DNA from 2 places in the Amycolatopsis sp. M39 genome. Region 1 is predicted to be linked to the other one. Evidence: riboswitches for the same ligand, from Rfam matches in the RefSeq annotation. Region 1 holds a riboswitch; the other holds the start of a gene.
What was found. A riboswitch is a leader RNA that binds a small molecule or an ion and turns the genes downstream of it on or off. The one in region 1 is predicted to bind cobalamin.

Region 1 (4,882 bases):
GCCAGCGGATCCTGCCCGACCACGCCGACGACCGACGCCAGTTCACGCGGCGGATGCGTCGCGGTGTCGAGCCCGTCGACCTTGACGCGCCCGGTCAGGGTGCCGCCGCTGAAATGCGGGACGAGACCGTTGATCGCACCGAGCAAGGTCGACTTGCCGACTCCGGTGCGTCCGGCGACGAGGCAGAGTTCGCCCTCCTCGATCGTGAGGTCGACATCCCGGAGCACCGGCTGGTCAGCCCCGTCGTAGGTGACGCTGACGTGTGAAAACTCGATCATCGGGCGACCTCCGACACCAGCGCCGGACGCGGCGCGAACCAAGCGGGCAGCACGCTGATCAGCACCGCGACGGCCGGCAGCAACGGCAGCTCCGGCCAGGTCAGCGGGCTGGCCGGGGTGGTGAGCGAAACCGGGTCGGCGAGCAGCACGAGCACCGCGGTCGCGACGCCGCACAGCGCGACCAGCGTTTCCGGCAGCCGCCACGGGTCAGGCCGGTAGGTCGTGCGGCGGATCTGCCGCCCGCCCAGCACGAATCCGGCGGCGGCCAGCACCAGACCGGCGACGAGCATCGGCACGCCGAGCCACGACGCGGACCCGTCGAGCACTCCGTAAACCCCCACCGCGACGCCGACCAAACCGGCCAGCACGCAGGTCGCGATCAGCATCCGGACGCGCGGAGAGAGGTAGTTGCGCCGCCCGTAGCCTCGGGAATCCATGGCCGCGGCGAGTTGCAGCGACCGGTCCATAGCGTCGGCGAGCACCGGCACGAAAATCCCCTTCACGAACCGCAGGCCGCGCGTCTTCCCGGAGCGCAGTCGACGCGCGCGACGCACCCGCTGCACGCTCTCGACCAACTGCGGGGCCACGGACAGCGCGACAGTGACTGCCGTCCCCACCTCATAGAGCGCCCCGGGCACAGCCTTGAGCAGGCGTTTCGGGTTCGCCAGCGCGTTCGCGGCACCGACGCAGAGCACGATCGTGGCCAGCCGGAGCCCGTCGTACAGCCCGCCGAGCAGTTCCTCGGCCGAGGTGGGGCCGAGGAGCTGGATGCCGGCCGCGACGCTCGGGAGCGGGATGGCCGGCAGCGTGAACAGGATGTGGCCGCCGTCCTCGCCGCCGATCAGGATCCGGAACAGCACGCGCGACAGCAGGATCACCGCGGCGATCCAGGCATACATCCGGAACGCCAGCGCCCACGGCGCGTCGCCGCGGCGGAGCACCACGACGAACCCGGCCACCGCGATCACCAAAGCGAGCAGAACCGGGTTCGTGGTCCGGCTCGCGGCGACGGCGAGCGCGAGCGCCCACACCCACCACGCGCCGGGATGGAGCGCTCGCGGACTACTCCGCAGCACGCCTGCGGCGCACCGCGACGACCGTCCCGGCCACCACGAGCAGCACGACGACCACGATGCCGATCACCAGGCCCCACGGGAACCCGCTGTCCGAAGTGGACGCCGGGGCCGCGGCGGGCGCGTTGGCCTTGCGCACCGGCTCGGTGCGCGGCGGCGGATACTCGGTGTAGGACTTGCCGATCGCGAACGACCAGCCCTCGAACGCTCCGGCAGGCGGCTTCCAGCTCTGCGCGCCGACCTGCGCCGACTCCCATTTGCCGCCGTTGGTGGCGGTCCAGAAGCTCCACGACGCCTGCTCCGGCGGCATCCCGGTGCAGGTCTGGTCGGCGGGCTTGCTCTCGATCTTGCACATCACGGCCAGGCCGTATTTGCCCGCGCCGGTGAGTTCGAAGCCAGCGTTTTGCAGCGCGGTGACGCCGTTTTCCTGCTTGCCGGGCGCGCACCGGATGAGGGTTTCGCCGCCAAGCCCCTGGAAGTCGACGATCACCGTGACGCCGTTGTCGTCCTGGCAGTAGCCGTCGGCGCCCTTGCCGGGCGTGGTCGCGGAGGCGGAGGACGCCCCGCCCAAACCGGTAGCGACGAGAAGAGCACAGCCGACGAGGACTCGCCCCCAGTGCCGCGCGTGCACGAACCGCATGTCAGATGTACCTCGCATCGATCGGACCACGACGGGCGATCCGGCTCGCGGTCCCTCCCGGGGCCGCTCACGGTTGCGGGCCAGCGCCGGATTCTCACCGGCTTCCCCCGTTCGTGGCGAAGAACTTGTCGACGTTAACGCACCGCAGGCCCCGCCGGAAGCGACCGCGGACACACCTACACTTCCGAGCGTGGGACAGGACCAGCTACGCGTCGGCCTCGTAGGAACCGGACCGTGGGCCACCACGGTGCACGCTCCCGGGCTCGCGGATCATCCAGGGACCGTGCTCAGTGCTGTGTGGAGCCGTCGGCCAGAAGCCGCCGCCGCGCTCGCGCAGGCCTACGACGCCGTGCCCACCAGCGATCTGGACGAGCTGTTCGAGCAGGTCGACGCGCTCGCGTTCGCCGTGCCGCCGACGGTGCAGGCCGACCTGGCGACCCGCGCCGCGGAGGCGGGAAAACACCTGATCCTGGAGAAACCGATCGCCGCCGACCTGGCCACGGCGGAGCGGCTCGCCGACGCCGTGACGTCGGCTGGCGTCGCTTCGCTGGTGATGCTGACGCTGCGGTTCGCTCAGCAGACGCGCGATTGGCTGGACGGCGTCACCGCCGCTGGCGGTTGGCGAGGCGGCAGCGTGCGGTGGCTGTCCGGCGCGCTGCTCGCCGGCAAGTACGCGACCTCGGCCTGGCGACAGGATCCGGCCGCCGGCGCGCTCGCCGACATCGGCCCGCACGCGTTCGACCTGCTCGACGCCGCACTCGGCCCGATCACCGGCGTCCTTGCCGCACACCGCGGCCCTGAGGACCTGTGGCAACTGCTGCTCGAACACGAGGGCGGCATCACGAGCACCGCGACGCTCAGCCTGCGCCTGCCGGTTCAGCCGACGGTGGTCGAGTATTCGGTCTTCGGCGAGCACGGCTTGCGCACGCTGGGCCGCACCGGCACGGCGAACGACGCGTACACCGCACTGCTGGACGATTTCGCCGCGATGGTGTCGTGCGGAACGACCACACATCCCTGCGACGTCCGCCGAGGCGTGCACCTGGCCCGGATCGTGGACCAAGCACGCGCCGCGCTGAGCCGTTAATTCGGTTGCCCGGTCTGAGACGATGAGCGGGAAGTTCGTTTCGGACGAAGGAATGCCTATGTGCTCCGCCACGGCCCACCCCGGCCGCCTGGCCTGAGCTGTTCGGCCTGCGCGCCCGGCGTGGGGTTGCCAGTTTTGTGCTGCCCGCGCATTCCTTCTTCTCGAAAGGCCTCCACCAGAGATGTCCGCCCTTCAGGCATACGTCCGCGCGACCGCACCGATCGGCCGCGACGCCGAGCGAATCGGCCCGTTCCTGGCGACCTTCGCCAAGGACAGCTCGCATCCGATGGAGAACTACGCCATCCCCGACGACGGCGCGAAGCCCTCGTCCGCCGAGATCGCTCTCCTGATTTCCGCTTACCGGCAACGAGACCTCCGGCCCCGGCTGGAGTTCTTCACCGAAGCCGCTCCGGACGTCGAGGCAGCTCTCGTCGCCGCAGGGTTCACGCTGGAACGGCGAGTGCCGGTGATGACCTGCAGCGTCGAAGACCTCGTCGATTGTGATGCGCCAGAACACATTCAGCTGCGTGAACCGTCGTCCGACGATGAATTCCGTCGCCTGCGGTCCGTGCAGAACGTCGCTTTCGGCGAGTCGCCCGAGGTGTCGGACGCCGATGTCGAACGCAACCGCGACTACCTGACGGTCCTAGCCGAACGCGGCGAAACCATTGTGGGCGGCGGAATCGCACTGGACATCGTGTCCGGCGCGACGGAAATCGTCGGCATCGCCGTGGCCGTCGAACACCGCGGCCAAGGCATCGCGGCGGCGATCACCGCGCACCTCACGCGCCTCGCCCACGAACGCGGTGCGGAAACGGCGTTCCTCACGCCAGGCGATGTGGGAATCGGGACGGTGTATCGCCGTGCTGGGTACCGCGTTGCCGGTGAGTGTGTGCACTTGTCGCTGAGCTAGTCGTCGTACCAGTCGCCGCAACGCACTGTCGTTGCGGCGACCGCTACGGCTACCCAGTTGTCGACCACTCGACCGGCACCTCCCGCACCCCACGTATCACGCCGTAGGCCGGGCATCTGCTTGAAGCCGCATGTCCGGCAATGCCGCAACCAGTTCCTGCGACATGACACGCAACTCGGGTCGGGCATCCGAGATGAGCCGGATTCGTCCGCCCGCGCTCCGGCCGGAAGACGCCGCCGTCGTTGAAATGTCGTTCATCACGATTGGCACTTCCCCAGGCGAGCAAAACCCGATCCCCGGCGTCGAGCGGCACTCCGCCCAGTGTGGTCGACTGGGTGACGGCTCGGCCGGTTGCCGCCACCGCCGGTTCGTGCCGGACTGCTTCCTCGATGAACTCGTCCAGCGCTTTGGGGCTGTCGCGGACCCGGTCCCTCAGGTCAGGGTTCTCGGCGAGCAGCAGCGCCATCGTGGCTGCGGCGTCGGTGGTGGTCAACTGCCCGGCGGCGACCATCAGTGACGCGAAGCGCAGCACCTGTCGCTCGCCAAAACCGGCGTGGATCACGTCTGACAGCATGTCGTCTCGCGGCATGCCAGCGCGTTCGCGGATATGGCCGAGAAGGAGTTGCGTATTCCCGGCCGCGTGCCTCGGCTTCCTGCTGGCTTTCGGCGCTAACAAGTCTCTTGGCCTGGTCCGCCAGCAACCCCCTCCCGTCTTCCGGAATGCCGAGCAAAGCCGCGACGCCAAGCCAGGTGCGGCTGACCATCAAATTCAAATAATGGCGCTCGCGGCGGCGGATTGTCATCAGATCCAGGCATCTTCGGCTACGACATCCGAAGCACCGAGGCCCTGCACATACGAACTGAATATGTCACCGTTGTTGGCTGCTTCCG
Region 2 (4,882 bases), on a different contig from region 1:
CGCGAACCCGCCGGCCCGCCGCGCGACCAGACCGGCCAGCTCGGGCGCGGCTTCGACGGCCTGCCACCACGCGGCCCAATCCTCGTCGCGCGCCACTCCGGCCCGGGCCGCGCGCCGCTTCGTCAGCGCGCGGGTCAAGGTGTCGAGCCGCGGTCCGGCGTCGCCCTCGTAGAGGTGGTCGCCGTTGACGAAAACCCCGCCGGGAGCGAGGACTTCACCGCACACGGCCAGCAGGTCGCGCAACGGCGCGCGGTTCATCCAGTGCAGTGCGGTCGTGCTGACGAACGCGTCGGGTGCGCGGTCGAGTTCGAGCGCCTCGTACCAGCCGCGCTCGCGCAGATCCGTGGTGACGGTGCGGAACCGGTCGCTGCCGTACGCGAGATCCGCGAGTCCGAGCAGCAGCGGGTCGGCGTCCGCTCCGACCACCCGCGCGCCGGGGAACCGGGCCAGCAGCCGGGTCGCGAGCGAACCGGGACCCACGCCGAGGTCCACGATCAGCGGGTCTTCGCGCGGGACCAGCTCGGCCAGCACGTCGCCGAGCACCGCGAACCGCTCCTCGCGGTCGGGCAGGTAGAACTCCTGCTGCCGGTCCCAGCGGTCCAGCCAGTAGCGGGCGCGGTCTTCGGTGAGGACGGTCATCGGGTCACCTTGTCGAATCGGACCCAGTTCAGCGAATTGGGCACTCCGGCGGGAATTCCGCGGTACTTCGCGGAGGCGGCGCTGTTCCAGGTCGAGTTGCCCCAGAACACGAATCCGCCGCGGTCGTGGAGGATCTCGTGCATCCGGCGGTAGAGCGCGGCGCGGTCCGGCTGTTTCGCGGTGGAAAGCGCCTGGCGGTACAGCGCGTCGAATTCCGGATCGTGCCAGTTGGTGCGGTTCTGCGGCGCGTTGCCGAGCAATCGCGACGCGAAGTGGTTCGGGATCGGCAACGGCCCGGACTGGCCCATGGTGAGCTCCCCGGTCTTCAGAGCTTCGGAGTAATAGGTGTCGCCGGAGCCGACCCGGACCTTGACCGTCACTCCGCTGCGTTTGGCTTGTTCGGCGAAGAGATTCGCCGCCTCCACGAATCCGGCCGCGGCCGGCGCGGTGAACAGCTCGAAGGCCAGGTTCTGCGCGCCGGCTTCGCGCAGCAGCGCTTTCGCCTCGTCCGGATCGTAAGTGTGCGGGGGAAGGTCGGCGTAGTACTCGAAGCCTTTCCCGAACACGTCGTTCGCGACCTCGCCCTCGCCCTGCAACGCGACCTTCACCAGTTCCTCGCGATCGACCATCCGCATCATCGCCCGCCGGACGTCCGGGTTGTCGAAGGGCGGCCGGTCGGTTTTCATCGCGAAGTAGTAGATGCCGCTGTGCGCCGCGGAACGCACGTCGATCCCGTCCGCCGCGCGCAGCGTTTTCGCCGCGGCCGGGGTCAGGTCGTCGGCGAAATCGGCCTGACCGCTGCGCACCGCGGCCGGGCGGGCGTCGTTCTCCGCGCTGAGGACGCGCAACCGGCGGATCTTCGGCGCACCGTCCCAGTAATCGTCGTACGCGGTCGCCGCCATCTCGCGACCGGGCCGGAACGACTCGAAGCGGAACGGACCGGTGCCGATCGGATGCTTGAAGTCCTTCGTGCCGTTGCGGACGATTCTGGTGCCGTAGGCGGAAAGCGCGGTCAAGAACTCGAACGACGGTTGCTTGAGCGCGATCTCCACCGTCTGATCGTCCACCTCGCGCGACTGCGAAAGGTCGACCAGGTCCAGCGTCGCGGCGGCGATGAACGGCTGCGGGCCAGGCGGGCCGAGCACCCGCGACAGCGTGTACAGCACGTCGGCGGAGGTGAACTTCGCGCCGTCGTGCCAGCGCGCGTCGCGCAGCGAGAGCCGCCAGCGGGTGCCGTCGGCGTTCGGCTCGGCGGCGCGGGCGAGCCGCGGCACCGGCCGCATCGTGTCGTCGACCTCGAACAGCCCGTCGTACAGGGCTTTCAGCCGCGCCTCGTCGATGAACAGGTGACTGGTGCCCGGATCGAGCCGTTCGTCGGTGCCGGACCCTTTGAGCACAGCGGAAAACGTGTCGATCCCGGTGCCGCCGCCTGCTTGCCGGCCGCCGCACCCGGCCGCCAGCACGCCCGTGGCGCCCAGCAGGAACCCGCGCCTGCTCAGCCCTGCGGATCCGGTCATGAGACTCCCTCGCGCCGGGCCGGCGCCGGAAGGAGGAGAACAGGACGAAGCGCCGCCCGCGTGCCGCGGCGGCTCCCCGGCCTGGCCAAATCCGCGTGGCGCCGGCCGATCAGTGGATCCCGCGGAGGTATCTGGCTTCGGCTCGGCGAGCCTCACAGTTGCGGGGCAGCTCCGGAATCGCACCGGTCTTCCCTCCACGTGCGCCACACCCTAGGCGGTGCGGTCACCTTCCGCGCGGTTCGTGCGAAATCTCACCTCGCGGGTCCCGGCCGAGCAGCATTTCCCGGGGGACCGGACGAAAGGGGCACCGGAGGGTGAGCGACGGACCGTCGCCGCCGGAACTGGCCGGATACGTGCGGGTGGCGCGCGTTCACCGCGAGCACGAGCGCTACCGCTCGGTGCTTCGAACTCGGGAGTCGGCGGCGATTCCAACGCCTTGGAGCTGCTGGGCGCCCGATGGCCGGACAGTCCGGCGCCCGACCGGCTCGATCCCGCGCACGGTGCGCTCGGCTGCGTCGATCTGCGGTGGTCGCGACCCTTCATGGAAGGGGGAAGGCGGATCCGAGCCAGCCGAGATCACCGCCCTGCGCAGCCGGTTCGAGCGGTACCAGCGGCTGTCCGGATGGCTGGGCGAGCACAGGGCCGCGGCTGCGCTCCCTGCTGGTCGCCGATCTCGTCGAAGCCGCCCGCCCGCGGTTCCGGGCGCTGACGCGCACCACCGAAGCGGCGAACGCGTACAGCCTGGTCGCCCGGCTGCTCGACTCCGCCGTCCATACGCTCAAGGCGCAGGACCTCACTCCCGAAGGCGTCCGCCGCGATCCCGCTGCCGCGGCGAAGATGGTGCTGACCGCGTCCTGGTTCCTCGATTCCGCGGCTTCCGCCCTCGCCGAAGCCGGTGCGCGGCTCGGCTTGCCCGATCCGGACTGGACCAGCTTCATCGCGCTCGCCGAGAGCTGAGCCTTTCTGGTTCATTCGAAGACATGGCCGAGACTTTCGGAGTTCCGCGACCGGGCAAAGTCGACTATTACGCTCGCGTGGCCGAAGCCGGGCGCGACTACAAACGGCACGTGCTGGCCGGGCTGGATCTGCGGCCCGGCCTGACCGTGCCGGATGTCGGCTGCGGTCCCGGCACCGACCTGCCCGCGATGGCCGAAGCGGTGGGTGCCGCGGGTTGGGTCGCCGGAGTCGACACCGAGCCGGGGATGGTCGAGGAGGCAGGGCGGCGGGTCTCTTCCGTGCCGCAGGTTTCGGTCCGGCTGGCCGATGCGCAAGCGCTGCCGCTGGAGGACGCCGGCGCGGACCGGGCGCGGACGGACCGGATGGTGCAGCACGTCGCCGATCCCGCCGCGGTTTTCGCCGAACCGCGCCGGGTCCTGCGACCGGGCGGGCCGGCGTGCGTGGCCGAACCGGACTGGGACAGTCTGGTGGTCGATCCCGGGGAGCGCTCGACGAACCGCGCGTTCAACCGGTTCGTGTGCTCGACGATGGTCCGGAACGCGACTGCCGGCCGTTCCCTGGCGCGGTTCGCGGCGGGCGCGGGGTTCGAGGTGCTCGACGTTTCGGTCGAGGCGCCGGTGTTCCGCGATTTCGGGACCGCGGACAAGATCGGAACACCGAGCGCGCGGTGCGAGCGGGCCAGCTGGAGCGGGCCGCCGGGGACGAGTGGCTGGCGACGCTCGCCGCGGGGCCGTTTCTGGCCGCGAGCATGGTGTTCGTCGGGGTTTTCGTCAAGCCCGCCGCTTGACCATCTCCGCGATCCACACCGGCGCGTACGGCGAGGTGCAGTTCGGCGGCGTCGGATAGTCCTTGAGCACGCCCAGCCGCTCGCCGATGCCGATCGCACGGGCGCGCAGGCCGGGGTTTTCGATGCCGATCTGGGCGAGGCAGTGGTTCATCGCCCACTGCAACCGCTCCGGGGCGGCTTTCATCTCGGCTTCGATGACGTCGAGAAGCCGGTCGAGGTCGAGCCCGCCGGGCTTCTTGGCGACGCGGTCCGCGGCGAGCGCCCAGCCCGCGCTCGCCACCACCGGGTCGGGGTCTTCGAGCCAGGCCGCGCGGAGGTCCTCGGCGTGGCGGCTTTTCCTGACGATGTTCGCGAGGAGCCAGTCGTGGACCTTGGGGGTGCCCGCCTCGCGCAGCATCCGGTCGAGGTCGTCCCGGTCGAACTGCTTCGGCCGGGCGAGGAGGAGCGCGAGAAGGCGGGCGTTGCTGTCGCCGGTCCGCCAGAGTTCGCCGGCCAGGACGGGTTGGGCTTTGAGTTCTTTCGCGAGGGCGCGGAGCTTGGCGAGGTTGACGCTGTGGTCGTCGCCGTGGTTCTCGTTGACCGCCCGGATTTTGGGGTCGTGAAGCTCGGCGAGCCGGTCGAGGACCCCGGAGAGGGTTGCTTCGGCCACAGGAACCTCCCTGCTCAGGTGCGGACAGCGCCGAGCATACGGGTTCGAGGTGGCTCAGCCAGCTTTTCGGTCGTGCGGGGAACCCTGCGGGAATCTGATTCCCGCAGGGTTCCCCGCACCGACGGTCAGCGGGGTCAAGTACGCCAGTCGGGATGCCGAGCATCGGCGAGGAACTCCTCCGGAGCGGGAATCGGCACCCGCACCCAGTTGTCCACCCGGGTGAACGTCGCGCCGCCCATGCGGCCCACCGGCTGGTACACGTCCTGGTCCAGCCGTCCGTCCGGACGCAGCAACCGGTCGTCCACCGCTACCCCGGCCACCTCGCCGAAGACC

Region 2: linked by a shared signal. The riboswitch ahead of A4R44_RS04615 (ABC transporter substrate-binding protein) and the one ahead of A4R44_RS06650 (hypothetical protein) in region 1 are both predicted to bind cobalamin.

What each region holds. Positions count from the first base shown of each region.
Region 1 covers NZ_LWSF01000002.1:402,546-407,427, forward strand. Annotated here, with positions in the region: gene A4R44_RS06640 (ABC transporter ATP-binding protein) at 1-278, opposite strand, end outside; gene A4R44_RS06645 (CbiQ family ECF transporter T component) at 275-1,354, opposite strand; gene A4R44_RS06650 (hypothetical protein) at 1,341-1,991, opposite strand; cobalamin riboswitch at 2,004-2,134, opposite strand; gene A4R44_RS06655 (Gfo/Idh/MocA family protein) at 2,182-3,078, shown strand; gene A4R44_RS06660 (GNAT family N-acetyltransferase) at 3,260-3,991, shown strand; gene A4R44_RS06665 (cytochrome P450) at 4,041-4,553, opposite strand; gene A4R44_RS47785 (hypothetical protein) at 4,794-4,882, opposite strand, start outside.
Region 2 covers NZ_LWSF01000001.1:985,790-990,671, reverse strand. Annotated here, with positions in the region: partial or broken gene A4R44_RS04620 (trans-aconitate 2-methyltransferase) at 1-639, opposite strand, end outside; gene A4R44_RS04615 (ABC transporter substrate-binding protein) at 636-2,156, opposite strand; cobalamin riboswitch at 2,261-2,380, opposite strand; gene A4R44_RS04610 (hypothetical protein) at 2,682-3,113, shown strand; partial or broken gene A4R44_RS49995 (methyltransferase domain-containing protein) at 3,137-3,652, shown strand; gene A4R44_RS04600 (DNA alkylation repair protein) at 3,884-4,549, opposite strand; gene A4R44_RS04595 (flavin reductase family protein) at 4,684-4,882, opposite strand, start outside.